2 regions of the Streptomyces sp. NPDC058051 genome follow, and region 1 is predicted to be linked to the other one. Evidence: riboswitches for the same ligand, from Rfam matches in the RefSeq annotation. Region 1 holds a riboswitch; the other holds the start of a gene.

Region 1 (3,201 bases):
CCGGCGCCGCCGGATCCCGTCCGGCGGGCCGGCCACGGTGCGGGCACTACAGCGGCAGGAGATCCGGCCGCTTCGCCTCGACATGGTCGCCGGAGGACTCGCCGCGCAGCCGCCGGCCGATCCACGGGACCAGGTACTCGCGCGCCCAGTGGATGTCGTCGCGCCGCACTTCGAGGGTGCCGCGCTGGGCCTGCGGGGGCCATTCCTGGTCCGGGTCGGCCGGCGCGTCGACGCCGAGGACCTGGGCGGCGCGCAGCGCGACCCTGGTGTGCCCCTCGGGCGACAGGTGGAGCCGGTCGTCGTCCCAGGCGCGCCTGTCCTGGACGGACCGCAGCGACCACAGGTCGAGGACCGGGCAGTCGTAGCGGTCGGCGATGGACCGCACATGGGCGGTGTAGGTGGCGATCTTTCCGCGCAGATGCCGCAGCACGGGAACGCCCCGGGTGTCGAAGCCGGTGGTGACCATCACGGTGCCGACCGACTCGGTCAGCTCGGCCACCGCCCGCTCGAAACGCTCGGCCACGTCGTCGGGGTCGGTACCGGGCCTGATGATGTCGTTGCCGCCCGCGCAGAAGCTCACCAGGTCGGGTGCGAGCTCCTTGGCGCGCGGCACCTGCTCCTCGACGATCTGGTCGAGGAGGCGTCCGCGTACGGCGAGATTGGCGTACCTGAAGTTCCCGTGGGCGGAGCCTTCGGTGCTCGCCCCGGCGTCGGGGGCCGGGAGCTGGTCCGCGAGAAGTACCGCGAACCGGTCCGCCCAGCCTACGAATGTTCCGTCCGGGCCGGGATCACCGACTCCTTCGGTGAAGCTGTCGCCAATCGCCGCGTACGACTCGATGACGCTCTGTCGGTAGATGACGCCACGTTGGTTTTTTCTCGAATCGTCTGCCACAAAGGCTTATCCTGCACCGACGAATGTGACCTACGCGACCGTAATATGGGGTTGACGGGTGGTGAGATAGACCACCTGGTCAGTTTTTAGTAAAAGGGGAATAAGTAGAAGGGGCGGTGCGCCGCCGCGCACCGCCCCTTTCCGTGTTGCTCAGATCACTCTCCGGCCCAGACCGCTCGCCGGCTCAGTTGCCCGTCCGTTCGGCTCAGACGTAGATGCCGTGCGAAGCCAGGTAGGCGATCGGGTCGATGTCCGAGCCGTACGCCGGGCCCGTACGCACCTCGAAGTGCAGGTGCGGTCCGGTGGCGTTGCCGGTGGCACCGGAAAGGCCGAGCTGCTGACCGTTGCTCACGCTCTGGCCCACGGAGACGGAGACCGAGGACAGGTGGCCGTACTGCGAGTAGCGGCCGTCGGCGTGCTTGATGACGACCTGGTTGCCGTACGCGCCGCCCCAGCCCGCGGTGACGACGGTGCCGGAGGTGACGGCCTTCACACTGGTTCCGGTGAAGACGGGGAAGTCGATGCCGGTGTGGCTGCCGCTGGACCAGTTGGAGCCGGAGGCGCGGTAATTGGTGGTGTGGTTGCCGGGAACCGGGTGGCTGTAGCCCGAGCCGGTGCTCTGGGCGGCCGGGGCGGAAGCCTTGGACTCGGTGGCCGTCGACTCCTTCGCCGGGGCCGACTTCGCCGGGGCGGACTCGGCGGGGGCCGACTTCGCCGGGGCGGACTTCTCCGCGGCCGACGCGGCACCTGTGGACGCGGACTGGTCCGACGCCTTGGCGCCGAGCGTCAGCTTCAGGCCCGGGAAGATCAGGCCGGGGTTCTCGCCGACGACGTCGCGGTTGTCCTGGTACAGCTTCTGCCAGCCGCCCTCGACCCCGTGCTCGTCGGCGATCTTCGCCAGGTAGTCGCCGGAGACCACCGTGTACGTCACGGTGGCGTCCTGCTTCTGTGCGACCGGCTTGGCCGGGGTGGCGTGCGCGACGGAGGCCGACTGCGAGGCGGCGGCCGGGGCGGCCTGCTCCGCGGCGTGGGCACCGGTGGCACCGAGCAGCGGCAGGGCGATGACGGCGCCACCTGTGCTCGCGGCGGCGACACCGCGGGCGATGGTGCTGGTCTTCGTACGACGGTGCTTACCCGATATGGGCATGACGTGCTTCCTCTCCGGCGCCTGCGAGGTGAGCTGTCGGGTTCGGGCTGGAGATGCCCGGCCGCGCTGTGCGCGGCTTCACCCCTAGCCGTCCGGATTCGTCTCCGGACGGCGGCCTACCTGGTTCCCCCGCTCCTGCCACACGATCGGTGGGTGCGAATTCCGGGCGGCGGCAGGATTAGGCGGTCCGACCGGATTGATGGCGACCGTAAGCGAGTCGGGACGGCGAGAACAAGCCATCGCTCCCTTCCCGGCATTCCGCGCACGGAGATCGGCACGGAATTACGGTCACACTCCGTGGATTAAGGATCTTGGAATTCCGCGCCGCGCACGGAATACCCAACCGGCCCGCCAGTACACACCGTCACGGATATGATCCCGCTCACGACAGGGGGACCATCTCCCGTACAACTAGGGCGTATTCAAATAAATGCACCCATTACGGACATGTCACACCCTTCACCCGCGCCGGAGCCTCAGCACCCTCGCGTCGAGATCCCCCCGGAGGCCGGTGTGCAGTCCCTGATGCAACAGCACCGCACCGTGATGCACCTCCCCCGTGTCCACACAGGTGTACGTCGCCGCGGGATCGAGTCCGCGCAGCCGCAGCGCCGGCGGCCGTTCCCCGTACCTCTGCGCCTCCAGCCACATCAGGACCACGGTCACGTCCTCGTGTACGTACTGGACCGCACTGAGTCCGCCGCGCGGGGCCCGCAGCCGGTACAGCGCGCCGTGCTGCACCACCGGCCGGATCTCCTTGTAGAGATCCACCCAGGTCCGCGCCTCGGCGAGCCCCTCCTCGCTCCACTCGGTAAGATCCCCGCCGATCCCCAGCACACCGGCCATCGCACTCACGAATCGGAACCGCAGTGAGCTGGCCCTGCCGTTGAGCTGTTCGTTCGGGCTGTCGGTGACCCAGGCGGCCATCACGCGGGCCGGATGGATCTGACCGAAGCCCTCCTGGATGGCGAGCCGGTCGAGCGGGTCGGTGTTGTCGGACGTCCACACCTGGTCCGTACGGGACAGAATCCCCAGATCGATCCGTCCGCCACCGCCCGAGCAGGACTCGAAGGCGACCGAGGGATGCGCGGCCCTGAGCCGGTCGATCAGCGCGTAGAGGGCGTCCACATGCTCGATCCAGAGCTTCTGCTGGTACTCCTCC
Region 2 (3,201 bases), on a different contig from region 1:
GAGCTGGAGCGCTGCGGCGCCACCCTCGACGCGCACGCCGACCACCCCGGCGTCCGTGTCTCCCTGGAGGTCCCTGCCTCCCGGCTGGCCAAGGCGCTCGCCCTGGTCGCCGAGGCGCTGCGGGCGCCTGCCTTCGCCGACAGCGAGGTCGAACGGCTGGTACGCAACCGGCTCGACGAGATCCCGCACGAGCAGGCCAACCCGGCCCGGCGCGCCGCCAAGCAGCTCTCCAAGGAGCTCTTTCCGGCCGAGGCCCGGATGTCGCGCCCGCGCCTGGGCTCCGAGGAGACGGTGGAGCGGATCGACTCGGCAGCCGTGCGCGCCTTCTTCGACGCCCATGTCCGGCCCTCCACGGCGACCGCCGTGGTCGTCGGCGATCTCACCGGCATCGACCTGGACGCCCTGCTCGCCGACACCCTCGGCGACTGGTCGGGGGACTCCGCGGAGCCCCGGCCCGCCCCGCCGATCACCGCCGACGACTCCGGTCGCGTGGTGATCGTGGACCGCCCGGGCGCGGTGCAGACGCAACTGCTGATCGGCCGGATCGGCGCCGACCGGCACGACAGCGTGTGGCCGGCCCAGGTGCTGGGCACGTACTGCCTGGGCGGCACGCTGACCTCCCGGCTGGACCGCGTGCTGCGCGAGGAGAAGGGCTACACCTACGGCGTACGGGCCTTCGCCCAGGTGCTGCGGTCGTCGGCCCCGGATTCCGCGTCGGGGGCGACCGGCGCGGCCATGCTCGCCATCAGCGGGTCGGTGGACACGGAGTCCACGGAACCGGCGCTGAAGGACCTGTGGACGGTCCTGCGGACCCTGGCGGCCGAGGGACTGACCGACGGAGAGCGTGAGACGGCCGTGCAGAACCTCGTGGGTGTCGCACCGCTGAAGTTCGAGACGGCGGCCTCGGTCGCGGGCACCCTCGCCGACCAGGTCGAGCAGCATCTCCCGGACGACTACCAAGCACGGCTGTACACCCGGCTCGCGGAGACCGGCACGGTCGAGGCGACCGCGGCGGTGGTCAACGCCTTCCCGGTCGACCGGCTGGTCACGATCCTCGTCGGAGATGCGGCGCGGATCGAGGAGCCGGTCCGGGCGCTGGGCATCGGAGCGGTGTCGGTGGTCGCCGGCTGACGGTCGGTCCGCCCCGGCCGCGGTCGCACCCGCCGCGGCGCAGGACGGTGTCCGGCCCCGCGGCGGGCTTCGGCCGACCGGCCGCGTTGTCGTGTGTGGCAGTCCACCCGTGGGCTGTCACACACGACAGCGAGCAGGCCGGGCGCGGACCGCACCCGTCGGCCGACCGATTCGCCGACCGGCTATGTATCGATATGTCAGCACATAAGGAAGACCCCTGTGAGGCAGATCTCGCCGGGGTCTTCTCTTTTGTCCTCTTTTGGTGGAGAGGTTGCCTGTCTGCCCTGTGGGATGCGCTACAAAACGGCCTGTCCGTTTGGTGAATGAAAGTGCCCCCGCTTAGCGTCGGCTGGGCTGTCCGCCACTCGTATGCCACATCCGTGACGTACCGGGCAGCCATCGCCGAGTCCCCGTCAGGCGCGAGCCTGGGGAGCCGGGGACCCACGCAGTCCCTGGGGTGAATCGGATGTCTGAGCCTCGGTGAGGCCGGGGCGTCCGTAGGAGACCTTCCTGCTCCGAACCCGTCAGCTAACCCGGTAGGCGAGAAGGAAGGAAAGGATCAGCCACTTCATGGCGTTCACCCGTGCCACCGGGAAGCATCGTGCCCCCAGCCGGCTGACGCGCGGCAGCGCGAAGATCGTCGGCGTCGCGACGCTGGCCACCACCGGCGTCATCGGCGGCATGGCCGCCCCGGCCGTTGCCGCGGACTCCTCCACCGGCGAGACCGGACTGAGCCAGGTCATCGCCATCGAGAGTGCTCTCGCCGAGCAGATCGACGCCCAGGCCGACGCGCAGCAGCGCCAGGCCGATGCTGCGGCGAAGGCGAAGGCGGAGGCCCAGCGGAAGGCTGAGGCCGAGAAGAAGGCGGAGGCCAGGAAGAAGGCCGAAGCGAAGAAGAAGGCGGACGCCTTGGCCGAGGCGCAGCGCGCGACCGAGGCGCGGGCCGAGAAGGTCCGTGCCGCCCGGTCCGCCGAGCGCACCCGCCTGGGTTCCTTCCAGCTCCCGGTCGCCGGTTCGTACGTCACCACCGGGTACAAGTCCAGCGGCTCGCTCTGGTCCTCCGGCAGTCACTCGGGCATCGACTTCCACGCCGCGTCCGGCAGCTCCGTCGTCGCCGTCGGCGCCGGTACGGTCGTCGAGGCCGGCTGGGGCGGTGCATACGGCAACAACATCGTGCTCCGGATGACGGACGGCACGTACACGCAGTACGGCCACCTCTCCTCGATCGGCGTCTCCGTCGGCCAGAGCGTCGGCGCGGGGCAGCGGATCGGCCTCTCCGGCTCGACCGGCAACTCCACCGGACCGCACCTCCACTTCGAGGCCCGCACCACCCCGTCGTACGGCTCCGACATGGATCCCGTCGCGTACCTGCGCGCCCACGGCGTCAACGTCTGACCGACGCGCGCCGCACGCAGCACCCCCCAAAGGCCCCGGCAGCAGCTCGCCGGGGCCTTTGCCGTCCCCGGTCTCCGCGCCCGCCCGCAGTGCCTGCGCCCGGGTCTCCGTGCTCGGCCTTCGCGCCCGCCCGCAGTGCCTGTGCCCGGAACCGTCCTGCGGCCAAAGATATTCACGAATTTCCACCCGGCATCGGAAATTCGGCCGCCTTGCAATAGAGTCGCAGAAGAGGCGTCGGTCGGCCGCGTTTCGCGGGGATTAAGGCGGAGGTTCGGATATGCGCATTCCGGCGCATTCGGTATGCACGGCGATCCGTGACGACATCGTCTCCGGTGTCTTCGAACGGGGCGGCCGACTCACCGAGGAGTTGCTGGCGCGTCGTTACGGGGTCTCCCGTGTCCCGGTGCGGGAAGCGCTGCGCACCCTGGAGTCCGAGGGCTTCGTGGTCACGCGCAGACATGCGGGCGCCTGTGTCGCCGAGCCCACCGAGCAGGAGGCCGCCGACCTCCTGGAGGTGCGGATGCTGCTGGAGCCGCTGGGCGCCGCACGCGCCGCTCAGCGTCGCACCGAGGCGCATCTCAAGGTCCTGCGGGGTCTGGTCAGGCTCGGCCAGGAGCGTGCGCGGCGGGGCGAGGGGGAGGACCTGCGCTCGCTGGGCGGCTGGTTCCACGAGAC

Evidence for each region. A riboswitch is a leader RNA that binds a small molecule or an ion and turns the genes downstream of it on or off. The one in region 1 is predicted to bind cyclic di-AMP.
Region 2: another riboswitch for cyclic di-AMP. It lies ahead of ACFVUT_RS27360 (M23 family metallopeptidase); the one in region 1 lies ahead of ACFVUT_RS33085 (LysM peptidoglycan-binding domain-containing protein).

Annotation. Positions count from the first base shown of each region.
Region 1 covers NZ_JBHVRW010000031.1:84,519-87,719, forward strand. The annotation lists gene ACFVUT_RS33070 (SGNH/GDSL hydrolase family protein) at 47-892, opposite strand; gene ACFVUT_RS33075 (M23 family metallopeptidase) at 1,098-1,415, opposite strand; gene ACFVUT_RS33080 (pentapeptide repeat-containing protein) at 1,543-1,797, shown strand; partial or broken gene ACFVUT_RS33085 (LysM peptidoglycan-binding domain-containing protein) at 1,686-2,039, opposite strand; cyclic di-AMP (ydaO/yuaA leader) riboswitch at 2,045-2,201, opposite strand; gene ACFVUT_RS33090 (alpha-galactosidase) at 2,499-3,201, opposite strand, start outside.
Region 2 covers NZ_JBHVRW010000020.1:107,132-110,332, forward strand. The annotation lists gene ACFVUT_RS27355 (M16 family metallopeptidase) at 1-1,131, shown strand, start outside; cyclic di-AMP (ydaO/yuaA leader) riboswitch at 1,522-1,688, shown strand; gene ACFVUT_RS27360 (M23 family metallopeptidase) at 1,702-2,526, shown strand; gene ACFVUT_RS27365 (GntR family transcriptional regulator) at 2,804-3,201, shown strand, end outside.